DNA from 3 places in the Micromonospora sp. NPDC003816 genome. Region 3 is predicted to be linked to each of the others. Evidence: riboswitches for the same ligand, from Rfam matches in the RefSeq annotation. Region 3 holds a riboswitch; each other region holds the start of a gene.

Evidence for each region. A riboswitch is a leader RNA that binds a small molecule or an ion and turns the genes downstream of it on or off. The one in region 3 is predicted to bind S-adenosylmethionine.
Region 1: linked by a shared signal. The riboswitch ahead of ACFYTT_RS29565 (ABC transporter substrate-binding protein) and the one ahead of ACFYTT_RS01555 (aminotransferase class V-fold PLP-dependent enzyme) in region 3 are both predicted to bind S-adenosylmethionine.
Region 2: linked by a shared signal. The riboswitch ahead of thrC (threonine synthase) and the one ahead of ACFYTT_RS01555 (aminotransferase class V-fold PLP-dependent enzyme) in region 3 are both predicted to bind S-adenosylmethionine.

Annotation. Positions count from the first base shown of each region.
Region 1 is NZ_JBIANP010000017.1:34,588-41,848, forward strand. It holds gene ACFYTT_RS29550 (BPTD_3080 family restriction endonuclease) at 1-994, opposite strand, end outside; gene ACFYTT_RS29555 (amino acid ABC transporter ATP-binding protein) at 1,161-1,892, opposite strand; gene ACFYTT_RS29560 (amino acid ABC transporter permease) at 1,889-2,671, opposite strand; gene ACFYTT_RS29565 (ABC transporter substrate-binding protein) at 2,707-3,549, opposite strand; SAM riboswitch class IV at 3,811-3,923, opposite strand; gene ACFYTT_RS29570 (urease subunit gamma) at 4,216-4,518, shown strand; gene ACFYTT_RS29575 (urease subunit beta) at 4,515-4,880, shown strand; gene ACFYTT_RS29580 (urease subunit alpha) at 4,877-6,580, shown strand; gene ACFYTT_RS29585 (urease accessory protein UreF) at 6,580-7,261, shown strand, end outside; gene ureG (urease accessory protein UreG) at 7,253-7,261, shown strand, end outside.
Region 2 is NZ_JBIANP010000004.1:77,049-84,309, reverse strand. It holds gene thrC (threonine synthase) at 1-1,207, opposite strand, end outside; SAM riboswitch class I at 1,217-1,352, opposite strand; gene ACFYTT_RS16015 (DoxX family protein) at 1,545-1,994, opposite strand; gene ACFYTT_RS16010 (DUF4232 domain-containing protein) at 2,397-3,083, shown strand; gene ACFYTT_RS16005 (ABC transporter permease) at 3,073-3,972, opposite strand; gene ACFYTT_RS16000 (alpha/beta fold hydrolase) at 3,972-6,839, opposite strand; gene ACFYTT_RS15995 (hypothetical protein) at 7,208-7,261, shown strand, end outside.
Region 3 is NZ_JBIANP010000001.1:373,518-380,778, forward strand. It holds gene ACFYTT_RS01550 (hypothetical protein) at 1-1,058, opposite strand, end outside; SAM riboswitch class IV at 1,536-1,651, shown strand; gene ACFYTT_RS01555 (aminotransferase class V-fold PLP-dependent enzyme) at 1,704-2,933, shown strand; gene ACFYTT_RS01560 (GMC oxidoreductase) at 2,911-4,788, opposite strand; gene ACFYTT_RS01565 (hypothetical protein) at 4,785-5,861, opposite strand; gene ACFYTT_RS01570 (ABC transporter permease) at 5,878-6,687, opposite strand; gene ACFYTT_RS01575 (ABC-2 family transporter protein) at 6,684-7,261, opposite strand, start outside.

The DNA of each region.
Region 1 (7,261 bases), on a different contig from region 3:
CCCGGTCGGCGGCCTCTTTGCGCTCGTCGCCGCGCAGATCCTCGACGGTGTCGGCGTCCGGCTCTGGCTCACCGGCACGTCCCCGGTAGCAGTGGTGTGCCTCGTCGTTGAAGACAACGATCTCCGACGATCCGCCGAGTTCGCGCAGCACCCGGGTGACCATCTGGGCCGGGGTCTCCCGGAACGGGTCGGGTCGACCGGGTGCCACCAGTGCCTTGGTGTTTCCGGTCGCGTTGCGGCCGAAGCGGGTTTCGCGGAGCTGGAAGGCGTGGAAATTGGTGATTACCAGCTTTGCCTGGCCGAGGTCGTCGGCGAACTCGGCCGGCACCAGATCACGCTCGCGGTAGTAGTTGCCCGGATCCTCGGGCAGCAGGACCCGCAGCCGGTCGCGGATGGTGAGGCCGGGGGTCACCACGAGGAACCGTTTCGCGAAGGTCCTGTCGTACGGCGCATGGACCTTGTTGATCGTCTGCCACGCGATCAACATGGCCATCACCACGGTCTTGCCGGTGCCGGTCGCCATCTTGAGGGCGGCTCGTGGCAGACCGTTGTTGTGCTCAGCGTTGTGCGCGTCCAGATCGTTGTTGATCCAACTTCCCTGCCACTTGGTCGCTCCCTCGGCAAGGAAGATCGCCGTCTCGACCGCCTCACGCTGGCAGAACAGGATTTTGTTGTCCCGCTCCGGATCGCTCCAGTACTCCAGCAGGCGGCGGGTCACCGGGGTGACGTTCGGCCAGCCCGCCGTCCGCCACGCGTCGACCCGTTCCCGGACATCATTGACCTGCTTGTTGGGCTTGATGTCGTCTTCGGTGAAGACCTGCAACTCAAGCTGCTGTCCCCGCTTGCGAGGTCGCGGCACCGGGATGAAGAAGCTCGACGGCCGCCGCTGCTCCTCGACCCGGTCGGTGATGCCGTCCCGGTCGAAGGCGAAGTGGCGGGTGGGGCGGCCGTATGGCGAGTTGATGATCGGGTTGTCGATGACCCGGTCGCTCAACGCTGACCTCCCGGTTGAGTTGGATGTTGCAGATTCGAGCGACAGCCTATACCGGCCGTTAGATATCGAGGCTGAGGAGCCTGTTGTGGCGTTCAAAGGGCGGTCGACGCTACGAGTGCGCATGGTCGCGTACCGGAGGGTGATGTTGAGTGCGCTTGCGTTCGCGTCAGAGAACCTGGGACAGGAAGCGGCGTAGGCGCGGGTGCTCGGCCGACTCGAAGATCGCGGCCGGCTCGCCGGCCTCCAGCACCACTCCGGCGTCCATGAACGCGACGGTGTCGGCGACCTCGCGCGCGAAACCCATCTCGTGGGTCACCACCACCATGGTCATGCCCTGCGACGAGAGGTCCGCCATCAGCGACAGCACGCCCTTGACCAACTCCGGGTCGAGCGCCGAGGTGGCCTCGTCGAAGAGCATCACCTGCGGCTGCATGGCCAGCGCCCGGGCGATGGCCACCCGCTGCTGCTGCCCGCCGGACAGATGCGCCGGCCGGGCGTCGGCCTTCGCCGCCAGCCCCACCCGGTCCAGGTGGGTACGCGCCACCGCCACCGCCTCGTCCTCGCCGAGCTTGCGGATGCGCCGTAGCGCGACGGTGATGTTGCGCAGCACGCTCATGTGCGGGAAGAGGTTGAACTGCTGGAACACCATGCCGACCCGCTGCCGCAGGGCGTCCGGGTCGTCGCGCAGCACGCTGCGTCCGTCCAGCAGCACGTCACCCTTGTCCGGTTCGAGGAGCCGGTTGACGGTCCGCAGGAGCGTCGACTTACCGGACCCGGAGGGGCCGATCACGCAGGCGGTCGCGCCGCGTGCGACGTCCAGGTCCACCCCACGCAGCACCTGGTGAGGGCCGAAGGCCAGGTGTACGTCGCGCAGGCTCAGGCTGACCGAGGTGCTCATCGTTGGTTGCCTCCGGCGGCGCCGGGCAGCGCCAGGTCGAGGTCGTCCGGGTCGTCACCGGCCGGTCCGGTCGCCGGGCGGCCGTGCCGCAGCCGCCGGTCGATCCAGTTGACGACGTGCGTCAGCGGCACGGTCAGGGTCAGATAGAAGAGCCCGGCGAGCAGCAGCGCCGACTGGTTGCCGGTGTTGGCCGCGTAGTCCTGCCCGATCCGGAACAGCTCCCGCTGGCTGGCCAGCAGACCGAGGAAGTAGACCAGGCTGGAGTCCTTGATCAGTGCGATGAGCTGGTTGACCCAGGCCGGCAGGACCCGCCGGACACCCTGCGGGATCACCACCACCCGCATCGCCTCCCACCAGGAGAAACCGAGCGCGCGGGCGGCCTCCACCTGGGTGGCCTCCACCGACTGGATGCCGGAGCGGAAGATCTCCCCGATGTACGCCGACGCGATCAGCGACAGCGCCAGGATGCCCAGCGGGTACGGGTTGGGTCCCCACACCTGCATGCCCAACGGCGCCAGACCGACCCCGATCAGCAGGATCGTCGCCGCCGCCGGCAGACCGCGGAACACGTCGGTGTAGACCCGGGCCGGCCACCGCAACCAGCGGGTACGCGAGATGCCCGCGACGGCCAGCACGATGCCCATGGCGGAGCCGAGCAGGGCGGCGGTGACCGCCAGGATCAGCGTGTTCGGCAACCCGACGGTGATCATGTCGGGCAGCGCCTCGCGCATCGACTCCCAGTCGAAGAACGTCTCCCACAGGGTGCGCAACGGATCCACGGTCGACCTCCGCCCTACTCGCTCGTCGTCCTACCTCAGGAGGCGGCCGGCGCCGACACCTCGCCGCTGCCCGGGGTGAAGTCGGCCGGGATCGGCCGGCCCGGGTAGTACTGCTCCTGGAGGCGGGTCCAGGTGCCGTCGGCGATGACCTCGTCCAGGGCCCGGTTCAGCGCCTCGCGCAGCGTGTCGTTGCCCTTGGCGACCGCGTACGCGGTGGGTGCCGGGCTGAGTTCCTTCGCCGCGACCGTGATCCTGCCGCCGCTGTCGGCGGCGGTCTTCTCGCCGATCTCGGCCGGGGCGATCCAGGCGTCGGCGGTGCCCGCCTTGAGCTGGTTGATCGCGCCGTTGTAGTCCGGCACCCGCACCGGGTCGAGGCCACGCCCGGTGGCGTAGTCGTCCTGGACGGTGCCCTGCACGACGACCACCCGCTTGCCCGACAGCTCGTCGAAGCTCGCCAGCGTCGAACCGGCGGGCACGTCGAGGCCGAAGTATCCGAAGTCGTAGCCGTTGCCGAAGTCGACCGTCTTCTTCCGCGCCTCGGTGATCGTGATCGAGGAGCTGCCGACGTCGAACTTGCGGTTGTTGACCTGGGCGAGCAGACCGGAGAAGTCGGTGCCGACGAACTCGACCCGCAGCCCGAGCTTGTCGGCGGCGGCGACCAGCAGGTCGTTGTCGAACCCGGTGAACTCGCCGTCCTTGAGGTACACGTTCGGCGGTGCGTCGGTCAGCGTGCCGGCCCGCAGCACCCCCGGCTGGAGCAGGTTGTACGGGTTCTCGGCGGGGTCACCGTCCGCGCCGCAGGCGGTGAGGGTGACGGCGGCGAGCACGGCGGTGACGCCGACGGCGGCGGCCCGGGTGAGGGCAGGAAGGAATCGCACAGGTGTCTCCTGATGAGCGGCGGCGGGCACGCACGTGCCACACCGACGGTCCGCCGTGGGACGGACCGCGAAGGATGGGAACGAACGGGGTGGTCGTCCGACCGGGTGGGGTCGACGGCCGGGTGGCGACGCGGTCAGCTACACGCGGCGCTGCACACCCGCATCATGTCGACGTGCCGACGCCGGGTCAGGTGCCGGCAGGCAACCGGTCGATCGGGGTACGCCATGGCTCTCCTCGAGGTCGTGATGACCTGGGACACCAGGCCACGCTTGCACCGGAGATCGCTCCGATGCCTGGTCCTCACCCGGGGCACCCCTGCGCGGACGAGGGTTGCCGGCCAGCGAGCCGGGGCTTGACGCTGACGCTCTTGACCTGCCGCCGAGGCTAGCAGCCCGTGACGGGGCAGCGTCCACCCGTTATGACCACGCTCACGCGGGGTGTTGCCCGCTGCCCGCGTGATCCCTTACGGTCTGCTCAGCGGTGGGCGGTGCGGTCCGCATCCGACCCGACACCGCCGGTGGTCCGTCACGCGGACCGGGGAGGTGGAAACCCCGGGCCCCGCGCACGTGGCGGTCGGGACCGGCGGGCGAACCCCGACCGGCGGTCGGCGCGTCGAGGCGCCGGGCCGACGGTGTCCGGGGCGCGGAACCCACCGGGAGCACCCCGTGTATCTCACCCCTCACGAGCAGGACCGCCTGCTCGTCCACGTGGCGGCGGACGTCGCCCGACGCCGCCGCGAGCGCGGCCTGCGTCTCAACTACCCGGAAGCCGTCGCGGTGCTCACCGCCTTCCTCCTCGAAGGTGCCCGCGACGGGGCGTCCGTGGTCGACCTGATGGCCTCCGGCCGCACCGTCCTGAGCCGGGACGACGTGCAGGACGGCATCCCCGAGCTGCTGAGGGAGGTGCAGGTGGAGGCGACGTTCCCGGACGGCACCAAGCTGGTGACGGTGCACCACCCGATCCCGTGATCCCCGGGGAGATCCTGCCGGCGGCGCGGCCGGTGGAGATCAACGCCGGACGTCCGGTGACCACGCTGCTCGTGGTGAACACCGGTGACCGGCCGGTGCAGGTCGGGTCGCACTACCACTTCGCCGAGGCCAACCCGGCCCTGGACTTCGACCGGTCCGCCGCCTGGGGGCAGCGTCTCGCCGTACCGGCCGGCACGTCCGTGCGGTTCGAACCGGGCGTGAGCCGCACCGTGGACCTGGTGCCGCTGCGCGGCGCGCGGATCGTCCCCGGCCTGCGCGGCGAGTGCGCCGGCCCGCTGGACCCGGCCCCGACGACGGCGGTGCCCGACGGCGGCGCGCAGCGGAGCGGAGCGACGGCATGAGCATGGTGGAGCGGGAGCGCTACGTGGCGCTCTACGGGCCGAGTACGGGCGACCGGATCCGGCTGGCCGACACGAACCTGCTGATCGAGGTCGAGCACGACCACTGTGCCGGCGGCGACGAGGCGGTCTTCGGCGGCGGCAAGGTGATCCGCGAGTCGATGGGGCAGTCCCGGGCCACCCGGGCCGAGGGGGCCCTGGACACCGTCATCACCGGCGCGGTGGTCCTCGACCACTGGGGCGTGGTCAAGGCGGACGTGGGGATCCGCGACGGGCGGATCGTCGCGCTGGGCCGGGCGGGCAACCCGGACACCATGGACGGTGTGCACCCGGAGCTGGTGATCGGACCGGCGACCGAGGTGATCGCCGGCAACGGCCGGATCCTCACCGCCGGGGCGGTCGACACCCACGTGCACTTCATCTGCCCGCAGATCGTCACCGAGGCGCTGGCCGGTGGTGTCACCACCCTGGTGGGCGGCGGCACCGGACCGGCCGAGGGGACCCGGGCCACCACCGTCACGCCGAACGCCTGGCACCTGGCCCGGATGCACGAGGCGCTGGACGCGTTCCCGGTCAACGTGCTGCTGCTCGGCAAGGGCAACACGGTCTCCGCCGAGGCGCTCTGGGAACAACTGCGGGCCGGTGCCGGCGGCTTCAAGCTGCACGAGGACTGGGGCACCACCCCGGCGGCGATCGACGCGTGCCTGCGGGTGGCGGACGCCTCGGGCGTGCAGGTCTCCATCCACACCGACACCCTCAACGAGGCCGGGTTCGTCGCGGACACCCTGCGGGCGATCGGCGGCCGGGCGATCCACTCGTACCACACCGAGGGGGCCGGGGGCGGGCACGCGCCGGACATCATCACCGTCGCCGGGGAACCGAACGTGCTGCCCTCGTCGACCAACCCGACCCGTCCGTACACCCGCAACACGCTGGCCGAACACCTCGACATGCTGATGGTCTGCCACCACCTCAACCCGGCGGTGCCGGAGGACCTGGCGTTCGCCGAGAGCCGGATCCGACCGTCCACGATGGCCGCCGAGGACCTGCTGCACGACCTGGGCGCGATCTCGATCATCGGCTCCGACTCGCAGGCGATGGGCCGGGTCGGCGAGGTCGTGCTGCGGACCTGGCAGAGCGCGCACGTGATGAAGGCGCGGGTGGGGGCGTTGCCCGGTGACGGTGCCGCCGACAACCACCGGGCCCGGCGTTACGTGGCGAAGTACACCATCTGCGCGGCCATGGCCAACGGACTCGACCACGAGATCGGCTCGGTCGAGCCGGGCAAGCTCGCCGACCTGGTGCTCTGGGAACCGGCGTTCTTCGGCGTCCGACCGCACCTGGTGATCAAGGGCGGGTTCATCGCGTACGCCCAGATGGGGGACGCGAACGCCTCGATCCCGACGCCGCAGCCGATGCTGCCCCGCCCCATGTTCGGCGCGTACGGCGTGGCGGCCGCCGCCACCAGCCTGGCGTTCGTGGCACCCGCCGCGCTCGACGCCGGGCTGCGCCTGGACGTGCGTCGCCGGGTGGTGCCGGTGGCCGACGTACGGCAGCGCGGCAAGACCGACCTGCCGGAAAACGGTGCGCTGCCGCGCATCGAGGTGGACCCGGACACCTTCACCGTCCGCATCGACGGCGAGGTGGTCGAACCCGACCCGGTGACCGAGTTGCCGATGGCCCAGCGCTACTTCCTGTTCTGATGAGCGCGCCGACCATGCTCCTGCTGCTTGCCGACGGGCGGTTCCCAGCGGGGGCGCACGCCCACTCGTCGGGGCTGGAGGCGGCTGTCGCGGCCGGGCGGGTGACCGACCTGGCCACGTTGGGGGAGTACCTGCGCGGGCGGCTGGCCACCGCCGGGCTGGTCGCGGCGGCGTTCGCGGCGGCGTCCCGTCGGGCCGCCCGGTCGGCCGGACGCCGGGACCTGCTGGCGCGGCTCGACGCCGAACTGGACGCCCGGACCGCGTCGCCGGCCCAACGGGCGGTGTCCCGTCGCCAGGGCCGGGCGCTGCTGCGGGCCGGGCGGGAGATCTGGCCCGGTGACACCTTCGACGACCTGCCCGCCCGGCCGCCCGGCCCGCACCAGCCGCTGGTGCTGGGGTTGGTCGGCGCCGCAGCTGGTCTGGACCCGGCGCAGGTCGCCACGGTCGCCGCCCACGCGACGGTGACCGGTTCGGCAAGCGCCGCCGTACGTCTGCTCGGCCTCGATCCCTACCGGGTGCAGGCCCTGCTGGTGCGGCTCGCGGTCGCCTGCGACGCCACCGCGGCGCGGGCGGCGCGGGCCGCCGAGGAACCACCGGAGCGGCTGCCGGCCGCCGCCGCTCCGCTCGCCGACATCCATGCCGAAGTCCACGCCACCTGGGAGGTGCGTCTCTTTGCGTCCT
Region 2 (7,261 bases), on a different contig from region 3:
CGTCGAGCGTCTTGAGCCCCTCACCGGTGTTGTAGACCACCGTCTCCGCGGTCGGGTCCAGCTTTCCGGACTCGACCAGCTTGCGCAGCACCGCGACGGTCACCCCGCCCGCCGTCTCGGCGAAGACCCCGGTGGTACGCGCCAGCAGCCGCACGGCGGCACGGATCTCGTCGTCGTCGGCGTAGTCCATCCAGCCGCCGGTCCGGCGTACCGCCTCCAGGGCGTACAGACCGGCCGCCGGGTCGCCGATGTTGAGCGACTTGGCGATCCCGGTCGGCTTGACCGGGGTGATGGTGTCACCGCCGCCGTGCAGGGCGGTGGCGATCGGGTTGCATCCGGCCGACTGGGCGCCGAAGACCTTCCACCCGCCGGCCGGCGCCTCGACCAGGCCGATCTCGACCAGTTCGCTGAACGCCTTGTCGACCTTGGTGAGCAGCTCACCGGAGGCCATCGGGATGACCACCTGGGCCGGGATCCGCCAGCCGAGCTGCTCGGCGACCTCGTAGCCGAGCGTCTTGGAGCCCTCCGCGTAGTACGGCCGGACGTTGACGTTGACGAAGGCGGTGTCCTCGAACTCGTCGGTCTCCACCAGCTCGCCGCAAAGCCGGTTCACGTCGTCGTACGAACCGTCGATGGCCACCAGCTCGCCGCCGTAGACGGCGGTGGTCACGACCTTGCCCTGCTCCAGGTCGCTGGGGATGAACACCACCGACGGGGTGCCGGCGCGGGCCGCGTGGGCGGCGACGGAGTTGGCCAGGTTGCCGGTGGAGGCGCAGGCGAACCGGGCGAAGCCGAGCGCCCGGGCGGCGGTCAGCGCGACCGAGACGACCCGGTCCTTGAACGAGTGGGTGGGGTTGGCGCTGTCGTCCTTGATCCAGAGCGGGCCGGTGATGCCCAGCTCGGCGGCGAGCTGGTCGGCGGCGACCAGCGGCGTGAAACCGGGGTCCAGGGTGACCCGGGTGGCCGGGTCCTGGCCGGCGGGGAGCAGCGCCGCGTAGCGCCAGATGTTCTGCGGGCCCGCCTCGATCTGCTCACGGGTCACGGTGGCGAGGGCCGCCGGGTCGTAGTCGACCTCCAGCGGGCCGAAACACTCGTAACAGGCGTGCTGCGCGGCCAACGGGTAGCGGGCGGAACAGGCGCGGCAGACCAGGGCGCGGGCGGGGCTGGCGGTGGTGTCGATCCCGGTAGGGGCGAGCGTCGACGTCATGTCCGAGTCCTCTCATCTTCCCCCACATCGCACCCTGCGGCGGGGACGGAATTGGCACCTGCCCCACGGGACGCTCAGCGATGAGCGCGCGGGGTGGTTGCCGGGGCGTCTTCGGGCCGTATCCCTCAGCCCCTCTGGATGAGGTATTCAGTTGTGCCGCCGAGTCTAGGCAATCCCGCCGCGCTCGTCAGCGTTCGATCTCAGCCTGTGAGCGATTCCTCACCGCCGCCACCACCCGCGCAAGCGCGTCGACCCTGGATCGGGCAGCCCCGGCAGCGCCGGGGTGACCTGGTCCAGGGTCGCGCACGAGCGTCGGTCGGTCACCGCACCGGCCGGGTCAGGCCGGTACGGACCTGCGTTCGGCCGCCTTCAGGTCCAGTGCGGCACCGTTGCGCTGGCGCAGCAGGTTGTCCAGCGCCCAGCTACCCGGGCCGAGCACCGCGATCAGCAGGAACGACCAGCAGAACAGCACCGACAGCTCGCCGTGGTTGCGCAGCGGCAGCAGCGCCTCGGGCTGGTGGACGACGAAGTAGGCGTAGGCCATCGAGCCCGACGCCACCAGTGCCGCCGGTCGGGTGAAGAGACCGAGGAGCACGAGGGCACCGCAGACGGCCTGGATCAGCGCGGCCCACCAGCCCGGCCAGGTGCCGAGCGGGACGGGTTCACCGCTCCCCCGGGCACCGCCGAAGACGCCGAACAGAGACGACAACCCGTGGCAGAGAAACAGCAGGCCGATGACCATGCGGAACAGGGACAGGGCCGGCCCGCCGAACCGGTCAGTACGCATTCCGGAACCTCCATTGTGGATGGACGAGGGCAACCAGAATGCGGGACTGATAAATATTTGTCGATGCAATCTCTTCCTTTGGGAACGCTCCCACATCGATGGTAGCGACTGGAACTCCCGAGGGAACCCCCCTCGGCGAAGATCATTTCGATCACCCTCCGTAACGACTCCCTGTACACCCTGGACATCTGACGGCAACAAGTCGCGGTCATCCGATCCGGGGCCGCGCGCCCACCCGGGTCCGGAAGCGGCCACCGTCGTCCCACCAGCCGGTACGCGGGGCGGTCCCCGACCGACCGGGAGGCCGTCCCGAAGCGCCCACCTCGCCACCCCGACTGCCCGCCGAACGATCGAGGACCGTGATGCGACGATGGGCCGATGCGAGAAATCCACGGGGGATCGATGCCGGATACGACCACGAGACGCGGCGACGGAGGCCGGGCCTACCGGCGTCCTCGGCTCGTCGCGCTGCTGACCGCCTTCGCGCTGCTCGCCGGCTGCGCACCGACCGACGCGTCCGGCAACGTCCCGGGTGACGGACCGACGGAGCAGGCCGACCCGGCCACGAGCCCGACCACGGCCGGCCCGGACGCGCCGGAGGTCTGCCCCGAATCGGGGGTACGGATCCGCTACCTCGGCGTCAGCGCGGCCATGGGGCTCCGGGCGATGGGCGTGGAGCTGGTCAACTGCGGCGACCGCCCGTACAAGCTGCGCGGCTATCCGGCGCTGCGTCTGTTCGACGGCGAGGGGGCACCGATCACCGTCCGGGTGGTCGAGGGGGCGGCCGGAATCGCCTCGGGCTTCGACGACCCACCCCGGCCGCTGGTGCTGGCACCGGGCGCCACGGCCGGAGCGGCCGTGATCTGGCGCAACCTGGTCGACGATCCGACCGTGGTCGCCACCGACGCCGCGCGGGTGGAGATCGCGGCGGCCAAGGGGCAGCCGGGGCAGGAACTCGACATGGAGGGGCCGATCGACCTCGGCAACACCGACCGGATCGGAGTCAGCGCCTGGAAGAAGCGGACGGGCCCGACGCCGACGCCCACCGAGTCGGCGGACGACGGCGTCGACGCCGCACTCAGCTGGTGATGTCCTTGCGGGTGAAGCGCCAGAAGGCGAGCCCCCAGAAGAGGGTGGCGTAGCAGATCGCCGAGACGGCGCCCCGGACGATGTCGTCGGTCTGCACCGGCGTGGAGAGCAACCCCAGCCAGGCGGTGCTGTAGTGGGTCGGCAGGAACGACCGGATCGCGCCGAGCGCGGTGATCTGGTCCAGGATGCTGGAGAGGATCCACAGCAGCACCGCACCACCCACCGCGCCCAGCGCGGCATCGGTGACCACCGAGAGCAGGAACGCCAGACCGGCGACGACCAGCAGGACGACCGCCAGGTAGCCGAGCACCGCGAGCAGGCGGAGCAAACCCTCGCCGGGTTCGAGCTGTGCGGCGACCGTGCTGCGCAGCGGCGACCAGCCGTACCGCAGGGTGCCGATCAGCAGGGCCGTACCGGCGAGCAGCACCAGCGCGAACGCCGAGTAGGCGAGCGCCACCAGCAGCTTCACCGTCAACAGCCGGGCCCGGGGCACCGGCACCGCCAACAGGTAACGCAGGCTGCCCCAGCTCGCCTCGCTGGCCACCGTGTCGCCGCAGAACAGCGCCACCACCACGACCAGCAGGAACGAGGCGGAGACGAAGATGGTGAACAGGGTGAAGTTCAGTCCGCCGGAGGTGGCGAACGAGACGAGGCTGCCGAACTCGCCCCGGCCGCTGTCGTCGTCACCCGAGTCGAACTGGAAGGCGATCAGGATGATCAACGGCAGCAGCACCATGAAACCGAGCGCCAACTGGGTACGCCGCCGCGCCGCCTGACGGCGGAACTCGGCGCCGAACGGCAACGTCCTCGACGGCCGGTAGCCGGCGGCGGCACCCGACGGAGCCACCCCGGACTCCTCCCGCGTCGGCTGCACGGTCGATCCCGCCATCACCGGTCCCCGCTTCCCCGAGAGTTCTCGCCCACCAGGGCGAGGAACGCGTCCTCCAGGCGGCGCCGGGGCACCACCCGGTCCACTCCGATACCGGCCCGTACCAACTCGGCGACCACCTCGCTGCGCGCGGTGCCGTTGGTGTCCACCACCAGGTGCCCATCGGCGTCGTCCAGCACCCGTACGCCACCGAGGTCGTTGAGCACGTCCCGGGCCGCGGTCGGGTCGCTCACCTCGAACAGCACGCTGGGCGAGTCACCGACGATGTCCTCCACCGGCCCGGAGGCCACGATCCGGCCCTTGTTGACCACCACGGCGTGGGTGCAGGTCTGCTCCACCTCGGCGAGCAGGTGACTGGAGACCAGCACCGCGCGCCCGTCGGTGGCGTACCGCTGAAGCACCCGGCGCATCTCGGCGATCTGTGGCGGGTCCAGCCCGTCGGTCGGCTCGTCGAGCACCAGCAGCTCGGGCAGGCCGAGCATGGCCTGGGCGATGGCCAACCGTTGCCGCATTCCGTGGCTGTACTTGCGGACCCGCCGGTGCACCGACGAGCCCAGACCGGCGATCTCCAGCGCCTGCTCGAAGTGCGCGTCGGCCTCCGGCCGTCCGGTCGCCCGCCAGTACGCCCTGAGGTTCTCCAGGCCGGAGAGGTGCGGCAGGAATCCGGGCCCCTCGACGAGCGCGCCGATCCGGGAGAGCACCGGCGAGCCCGGCACCAGCCGGTGCCCGAAGACGTAGATCTCCCCGGCGGTCGGCTGGGTCAGCCCCATCAGCACCCGCAGGGTGGTGGTCTTGCCGGCGCCGTTGGGCCCGAGCAGGCCGACCACCTGACCGGGGTGCACCTCGAAGTCCACCTCGGAGACGGCCACGAAGCCGTCGGCGTACTCCTTGCGCAAGTGGCGCACGGCCAACGGGGTGTCCGCGTACTCGGGATGGATCGAGGTGTCCTGGCGGCGGTGCCGCAGGCGCAGCACGGCCACGAGCACGACGAGCCCGATCACGATCGCGGCGATCAGCCCGACCAGTACCCAGCGCCAGAGCGCCGCCTCGGTGGGGATCGGGTCGCTGTCGACCGTCGGCAGGCTGACCGGTGTGTCACCGACCGCGACCGTGTACACGGCCGGCTCGATCGGGGTCGTGTAGGCCTGGTCCGAGGTGGCCACCACCAGCCGGAGCCGGTGCCCGGCCTCCACCCGGTGCACGATCGCCGGCAGGGTCACGGTGACCGGCGCGGCGGCGTCGACGGTGGCCGGCAGACCGCTGAGCCGGATCGGCGCGATGAGTCCGCTGGGCAGGGTGGCCGCCCCCTCCGGGTCGACCACGTAGAGCTTGGCGAAGAGGACCGCCTCGCCGCTGCTCGACGCGGCGCGCACCGACACGGTGGGCGCGCCGACGATGTCGACCGCCTCGGTCAACGGCTCGGACTCGAACCGGGCGTGCTGCCCGGGTATGTCACCGGCCACCCCACTGAGCAGTGAGCTCAACGAGCCGGCGAACGGCACCGAGGAGATCGCGGCGGGGTTGCCGCCGGGCGGGTTGGCCACCGGCTGGGGCGGCCCGGCCACGGTCACCTCGCGGCGGGCGTCGCCGCCGAGACCGGGGTAGTCGTCGGTGCGGTAGCCGGTGGCGACCAGCCCCCGGTCCATCGCGTCGAAGCCGGCGATCCGGGAGAAGGTGAAGGTGTCGCCGGGCGCGTCCCCGGTTCCCGCGACGTAGTGGTCGAGCCACTGCGCGGTCAGGAACTTCACCCGGTCGGAGTCGGTCTGCGGGCCGGAGCCGCCGTCGTGGCCGCCGGTGAACCAGGCGACCCGCACCGGGGTGCCGTTGGCGGCGATGCCCCGGGCGTTGGCGTCGGCCTCGCCGAGCGGGAAGAGGGTGTCCGCCGCGCCCTGGACCAGCAGGGTGGGTGCCTCGATCCGGTCCAGTACGCCGGCCGGGCTGGACCGGCGCAGCAGGTCGACGGCGGCCTGGTCGGCCTGACCGGTGGCGGCGATGCGCAGGTACGCGGCGCAGACGTCGGAGGCGAAGCGGCCGCAGGAGGGGTCGGGCAGGCCGCCGGCCATCGGGGCGCCCGGCGCGGTGCCCGGTCCCTGGCCCGGCGCGGGGCTGGGCGGCCCGGCGTCCGGCGCGCCCTCCGGCGACTCGGCGCCGGTGCCGGAGATCCCGGCCGGTCCGGAGCCGGCGGCACCGCCGCCACCGAAGAAGATGCCGGCCCAGCCGGACTTGAACACTCCGGCGGTCGGTTCCCCTCCGGTGCTCTCCGGCAGGAAGGAGCGGGACAGGTCGTTCCAGGTGATCATCGGGACGATCGCGTCCACCCGCTGGTCCTGGGCGGCGAGCAACAACGCCAGCGCGCCGCCGTAGGAGCCGCCGACCACGCCGACCCGGGGGTCGCCGGTCGCGTCGGTCCGGATCTCCGGGCGGTCGGCCAGCCAGTCCAGCAGTCGTTGCGCGTCGCGGACCTCGTGGTCGGGGCTGTCCAGGTGGATCTGGCCACCACTGCGGCCGAAGCCCCGGGCGGTCCAGGTCAACACCGCGTAGCCCCGGTCGGCGAGGTCCTCGGCGTCGGTGCGGACCGAGTTCTTGGTGCCGCCGAACCCGTGCGCGAGCAGCACCGCGGGCACCTTCTGGTCGGCGGCGGCCTCGCGCGGCAGGTACAGCGTGGTGTCCAGGTCGACGGGCTCGTCGCCGTTCGGCCCGGACCGCACGGTGAGCATCGCGGACTCGGTCCGGAAGCTCGGCCGCTCCGGCCACACCGCCCAGACGACGACCGCCGCGAGCAGAGCGACGGCCACTGACACGGCGACGGCCCAGCGGCTGGTGGGCAGGGCACGGCGGATCCGCGCGGCCGAGAACGGCGATCTCATGCGGCACACGGTACGGCGCGCAACCTGAGTGGTAGCTGAGATCCGCCGTACGTCCGTCCTACTCGGCCGATCGTCATCCGCAAGAGGTCGACCGCACATCCTCCGCAGGCGAACCTTTGGGATGAGTTCGCATCATGGAAATTAATGCCTTTCACTGGAAAATACGCGTAACCACGACGTACCTCCACGGAAAGAGCCACCCACCGTAGTCAATCAGTTAATCCTCCGTCACATCGCTCGAAGTGACGCAAACCTGACCCGGAGAGACCGATACAGACAGTCCCGGTTCGATTAGTTTTCCGGTCCGGCGCACGGGACCGGCTCCTTGACGCCATCCCCCGATCGTTGCGCCACCCGGAGGAGTAACCATGACCGTTCCCGCTTCGCGGGTCCGTCGCCGGCCCCCGACACCGGGCCGCTTG
Region 3 (7,261 bases):
GAGGCGACCGTGCCGAACGACGCGGCATGCCGGGCCTGAGCCAGCCGGGCCGGCAGGTCCAACACGCCGCTCTCCAACTCGTCGGCGACGGTCAGCGCCTCCAGCAGCTTCTCGGTCTGCGTCTCGGTCACCCCGGGCAACACCGCGCCGAGGTGCGCGGCGAGCGCCTCGGTGGCGGTGTTCGCCACCCAGACCCCGCTCTCGGAGTCGGTCGTCGGGCCGGGCACCGGCGCCCGCTTCGCCGTCGCGGCGAAGGTCAGCCGACCGAAGCAGAGCATCCGCGCCGGAGCGTCGCCGCCGGTGTCGGCCGGCACCGACCAGTCCAGTTCGTCGGCGATGGTCTGCGGCCAGCTCCGCCCGGCCGCCGTCGCCACCACCGCCAGCAGTTCGTCGTCGGCCGTCTCGGCATACCAGCCGACCACGTCGTAGCGCAGGCCGTTCGGCGGCGGCACCGCCCCGTAGCCGTCGTCGTGCAACCCGAACACGCTCGACGAGTTCGGATAGAACGCGGCGAAGGTCGGCTCGCCGTAGCCGAGCGCGGTGAGCGCGGCCACCCGGTCGGTCGGCACACCGGGCCACGCCGACAGCGGCAGCTTCCGGCCGAGATACCGCCACGGGCGTCCGGTGGTGCCGCGTGGATCGGCCGCCCGCAGCGGATAGGTCACCCCGCCCCGGTCGACGTCGCCCAGCGCGTCGCTCTCCACCATCCAGCGGTCCTGGGCCCCACCCGGCGCGGTCCGGGTGACCAGCCACCGGTTCGGCACCCGGGGCAGGTCGACGGCGGGCGCACCACCGCCGGTCGCGGCACCGTGCGTCAACCGGGTCAGCGCGTCCGGCAGTGACCAGTGCAGGTGGATGCCGGCCGGCAACAGCAGGTCCTGCTGGAACGACCCGGGCAGGATGGCGTCGCTGAGGTTGCGCTCACCGAAGTCGGCGTCCCGGCCGGTGCTGGCGTCGACGTACGGCAGGCGGGTGAAGTCGGCGGTCGGTCCGGTCACGGTCCGGTCGGTGGCGAGCCACAGGGCGTCCACCCTGACGGGCACGGCGAGTATGCGCATGGTGATGCGTTCCCCAATGGTTGCGGCGTGGTCGCTGCGGTAACGCCGGTTCACCGTAGGGCAGATCGGAGCGCGAAAGTGTTTCGCAAAGCTGACAGTCGAACCGCTGGTCCGTCCATGATGGAGTGTGCTATTCCGCGTGGTGGAGACGCTTTCCGGACAGTGATCCGTCGAATCACCGACATGCCGCGCCGACCCGCGCTCCCATGGCCGACAGAACAGCGGCGAAGGGACGCCGAGCCGATCGGTGGCAGGTGACTGTGGTCACTGTGCGTGGTGAAGCGCGCCCGCGCAATCGCGCACCCGGGGCGTCGGATTCACGTCTGCTCCCGAGCCGCCACCCGGACCGGCGCGACGGCGAGCCGACCGGTCAGGCGGGACGACTCAAGGGGCTGTCTCGTGTCGTACGAACAGGGACATGACGGGTGCCCGACGGGCACTGGCGGGCGGGCTCGCCCGTGTGGCAGCATCGGCAGCGGTCAAGAGTGTCAGCGCCAAGGCCCCGGCCTGCTGACCGGCAACCCTCGTATCCGCGGTGGGGTGCCTCCGGGTGAGACCAGGCCGTCGGCGACCGCCGGAGGCAAGCGCGGACCCGCACGGGTCCACTGTCACCTGAGGACGAGTGTGCCCACGATCGCTCCTGCCGTGCTCGGCGTCGACCTTCCGGTCCGCCTCTCCGACGGCACCACCGTCGCGTACGCCAACCTCGACTACGCCGCCACCGCACCCTGCCTCGTCCCGGTCGCCGACGCGGTCACCGAGCTGCTGCCCTGGTACGCCAGCGTGCACCGGGGCGCCGGCCTCGCGTCGCGCCGGTGCACACTGGCGTACGAGCAGTCCCGTCAGACCGTCGCGGACTTCCTCGACGTCCGGCCGGACGACCATGTGATCTTCACCCGGAACACCACCGACGCGATGAACCTGCTCGCCCGGGCCCTGCCCCCGCACACCACCGTGGTGACCTGGGCCGGCGAACACCACGCGAACCTTCTCGCCTGGCCGAACGTGCACCGCCTGCCGGTGCCCGCCGACCTGCCCGAGGTGACCTCCGGGCTGACCCGGGCGCTGGCCGACCTGGGCGACGCGGGGCCGGTGCTGGTGGCGGTGACCGGCGCCTCCAACGTCACCGGCGAGGTCTGGCCGACGGCCGAGATCGCGGAGATCGCCCATCGGCACGGCGCGCGGATCGCCGTCGACGCCGCCCAACTGGCCCCGCACCGCCCGGTCTCCATGGCCTCCGCCGGTATCGACTACCTGGCGCTCTCCGGGCACAAGCTGTACGCGCCCTTCGGTGCGGGCGTCCTGGCCGGCCGCGCCGACTGGCTCGACGCCGCCGACCCGTACCTGTCCGGCGGTGGAGCCACCAGGCACGTCGGTGACGAACCCGCCGAGGTGCAGTGGCAGACCGGCCCGGCCCGACACGAGGCCGGCACGCCGAACCTGCTGGGAGCGGTGGCACTCGCCGCCGCCTGTGCCACCATCTCCGCCGCCGCACCGGACGTACTCGCTCACCACGAGCAGGAGCTGCTGGCCCGACTGCGCGACGGCCTCGGCGCCCTGCCGCAGGTGGCGGAACTGCGCACGTTCGACGCCGACCACGACCGGGTCGGCATCGTCAGCTTCACCGTCGCCGACCGGCGGGCAGCCGACATCACCCACCGGCTCTCCGCCGAGCACGGCATCGGCGTACGAGACGGCTTGTTCTGCGCCCACCCGCTCAGCCGGAAGCTGTTGGCTGACGCGGCCACGCGGCTCGGCCGCCCCACCGACGGTTACGCGATCCGGGCCAGCATCGGCATCGGCACGACCGCCGAGCACGTCGACCGACTCCTGCACGGACTACGCCAGGTGATCAACACGCCCCGGGGGCGGTGAGTCGTCCGGTGCTGAGGTGGGCGGCGAGGCGCATGGCCAGCGCCGCCAACGTCAGCGTCGGGTTGGCCGCCGGTGAGTTCGGGAAGACGGACAGGTCGCAGACATAGAGGTTGCGGTGGCCGGCGACGCGCAGGTCCTCGTCGACCACCCCCGGCCGCTCCCGGCCCGGCGTGTCGCGACCCATCCGCATGGTGCCGACCTCGTGCGACACCCCGCCGAGCGGAGCCCAGAGCTGCTCGTACACCTCGCCTCCGAAGGCGGACACCACATCGGCGGTGATCGTGTCGAGGGCGTCCTGGACCTGGTGGGCGCGCGGGCTGGGATGGATGCGGATGGTGGGCAGCGCGGCGGGCTTCCCGCCCACCGGCCGGGTCTCGGTCAGGGTGACGGCGTTCTGCTCGACCAGCGGCGCCTCGACCATGAACACGAGTTCGCCCGGCATCTTCCCGTCGACGGTGGCCAGGTTCGCGCCGGTGAACTCCAACGCGTTGACGAAGCGGAACTGGTTCAGGTTCGCGCCGAGGTCCAGCGTGACGCTGTACGGGTGGGCGGGGTCGGTGTCGGCGGCGTCGGTGAGGTGCCGGGAGACGGTCTTGCTGGAGTCGAACCGGCTGTACCAGTCCCCGCCCTGCCGCATCCAGAACTTCACCACGTGGATGGGATGGTCGGTGATGCCGCGTCCGACCAGCGGGATGTCCTCGGCGAGGCCGGACGACTGCGCGACGGCGGCAGTGCCGACGGTGCCGGCGGTCAGCACCACCACGCCGTCGTCGGCCAGTCGGTAGGTGCGGTCCCGGCCGGCCAGGTGGTCGTACGTCACCACCCCGGTGACCTCGCCCGCCGCCCGCTCGACACCGACCACCTCGTGGTTCAGGTGGACCCGCAGGTTGCCGAAGCGGCCGTCCTGCATCGCGCGGCTGAGCAGCAGTTCGGCAGCCGACCAGATACCCGCCGGCACCGCCCCGGGGACCGGACCGCAGTACTCGATCGCCATCGGCGGATCGAAGTGCCGGAACTCGGCCAACGCGGGCAACTCCCGCAGTTTCGCCTTGACCATCGTCTGGTACGACGACGGGACCAGGGGAGTGACACGGGTCAGCTGCTCCGCGCGGTCGTACCAGACGTCGTACAACTCGTCGCGGACCGCCTCCGGCCAGTCGCGGAACTCCCACCGGTGCATCCGGGGTGCCGAGGCTCCCCAGAACAGGGTCCGGCCGCCGAGGTTGAGGCCCTGCGCGATGCGTGCCTTGGCGCTCTCGGCGTCGGCGGCCCGCCAGCGCCGACGCCCGAACGCACCCCAGTGGTGAAAGATGTTGGGGTACACGTCGGGACCGACCGGTTGGTAGCGGGCCAGGTTGCCGGTGTGCGTCCCGAACAGGTAGCTACCGGCCTCCAGCAGCAGGACGCGCGGTGGCCGACCGCCCCGCCACGGAGTCTCGGCGAGCTGGTACGCCAGGGTGCCGCCACCGGCACCGGAGCCGACGACGATGACGTCGTAGCGCTGCGTGGACTCCGGATCGCCGGGGAAGAAGTGCCGGGCGACGTGCGACTCGCCGACGAGGACGTCCTGGTGCCGCGCGAAGTGGACCCGCCCGTCGATGCGGCAGGCCGGGGCGGCCAGTTCGGCGGTGCTCAGGTGCAGCGGCCCGTCGAGCTGGGGATCGCCGTCGAGGACGACGACGACCTCGACACCGTCGGGATGCGCCGCCGGATCGAGCGTGGCGGTCCACTCGCCGGTGCGCTGGTCGTACCGGAAGTCCTGCGTGCCGGCGCCGACGATCCGCAACTGGAGGTGGTCGTCCGGGCGCAGGGTCGGCATCCGCAGGAGCACCGCGCACTCCGCGTCCACACTCACGTCCCGCCACCCCGTCCCGCGTCCGTGGGCGTGCCCTGATGGACAGGCCGGTGATCCGTGGCCGGCTCCTGCGCCGGATGACGCCGGATCTCCTCCACGGCCTGCCGCAGCACCCGCACCTCGGTGTCGAAGACGCGCTCCAGGCGCGGCATGGCCTCCTCGACGAACCGGGAGGACCGTCCCTTCTGCTCGTGCCACAACATCCCGTTGCGCAACGCCACCGCGTCGGTCTGCATCGCACGGCAGTCGTCCACCAGCGGTGCCAGTGCCGGGGCGAGTTCGGCCAGGCGGAGGAACCGCTCCGTCATCAGCCGCTTGTGCTCCCAGAGCACGTGCAGGTACCGGATGTCGTAGGCGGCGTCGCCGTTGAGGTAGTCGCGCAGGTACCCGCGCAGCGGCACGTAGGAGTCGACGCCGTAGGCCCGCTCCCACTCCTCCTGGAGCATGTCGACCCGGCGGCTCGGATTGGCACCGGACAGGTACTCCTCGAACGCGCCGCCCACCACGTGCAACCGCATCCGGTAGCTGGCGTCCGGTCGCAACCGGTAGAAGTAGACCTGGAAGCAGTCGTTCTCCACCTCGTCCAGGCTCGCGTACGCGCGGGCGACGTCGTCCTGCCCGACGGTGGTGGTCCGCAGCGACCCGTTCGCCGTGTAGCCGTAGACGGTGAAGGTGCCCTCGTCGTCGTCGACGCCGCTGAGCAGCACGTCGTGGGTCTGGTGCCACTGCTGGTAGGGCGCCCGGCCCGGCAGGTGGTGCTCGTCCAGGTTGAGATAGGGGTAGTAGCCGGCGCCGATGGAGTCGCGGCAGAGCGCGACGATGTCCGCGCCGACGCACGCGACCCACTCACGGCTGGTCCGGACCACCTCCAGCCACGGACTGATCGCGTGGTCGTAGAGATAGAAGCCGAACGGCACCGGCGAGTCCGGTGCCTTCGGGTCGAAGGCGACGTGGATGTAGTTGCTCAGGATCCAGTCCCGGGCCCGTGCCTCGGTGGCCAGGATCGCCAACGGGAACGCATAGAACTGGTAGCCCCGCGCCAGCGGCTCACCGAGCGGCAGCTGTCTTCTCATACCGATGCCTCTCCTCTCAGCTACCGGTCATCTCGTACCGGCGGATGCCCATGCTCCAGATGCCGTAGCCGACGCACAGCGCGCCCGCCGCCACCAGCGGGGTGAGCCAGACCAACCGGCCGTCGCCGCCGAGCAGGAACTCCACCGGGATGTACGCGGTGAACGCGAACGGCAGCACCCACGTCAGCACGGACCGCAGCACGCCCGGGTAGATCTCCAGCGGGAACGCCGCGAACTCGGAGAGCTGGTTGGCGGCGTGCATCGCGGGTTGGCTGGTGATCGTCCAGAAGGCGATCGAGGCGAAGATGAGCTTGATCCCGGTGTAGATCAGCGTGCCGCAGACCACCAGACCGGCACCGACCAGGACCATCTCGGCGTCCACGTCCAGCCCCAGTCGCCGGCCCGCGTACCCGAGCAGCGCGAACCCGACCAGCAGCTCGCCGAGCGCGTCGGGCCAGAAGAACCGCTCCGACAGGACGCTGAACAGCGGGTTCACCGGACGGATCAGGTGCCGGTAGAAGTCGCCGCTGCGGATCAACTGCCAGGCGACCACCCACAGGTAGTCGGTGAAGAGCCGGTCCAGCCCGCGGGGCAGCAGCGCGAAGCCGAGCAGGAACAACACCTTGTCCAGGGGCCAGCCGCCGACCGTGGGCACCAACTGGAAGATGCTGCCGATCAGCAGGACCTGGACGCCGACCCGGAGCAGGAAACCGACGCCACCGAGCAGGAAGTCGGTGCGGTACGCCACGAGTCGCCGGAGGCTGACCCCGCCGAGGAACCAGGTCAGCCGCGCGTAGCGCAGCGGCGTACGACCGGGGCGGGTCATCCGCCGAGGACCTGTACGCGTCGGACGAACACCCGCCACAGCACCGCGCACGCGCCGGCGAGCAGCACCGCCCAACCCACCTGCCCGGCCAGGACGAGCGCCGCGTCGGACGCGCCGTCGTACCGGCCAGTCAGCAGACGGACCGGCGCGTACACCATGGACTGGAAGGGCAGGACCGAGGCGGCGGCGGCCAGCGGTGCCGGCATCAGGTCGAGTGGTACGAGCTGACCGGCGAAGAACACCACGACGCTCTCCTTGACGATGCGGATGCCCCAGATGTTGGTGGTGACGATGCCGCAGAGCCCGACCAGCATGTTGAGGCTGAACGCGATGACCACCGAGGACGGCACCGCGGCCAGGAACAGCAGCAGGTCCACCGGGGCCGGGGACTGTAGGGGGAAGAGCACCGCAAAGATCAACAACGTGGGCAGGCCCACCATCAGCAGATTCGTGATCAGCACCGGCAGGGCGGTGAAGATCCGCATCACCGGGTAGCTGACCGGACGGATCAGCGCGACGGCGATGTCACCGCGCAGGATGTCCTGCCCGATCTCGCTGTCGACCTGGTTGGCGT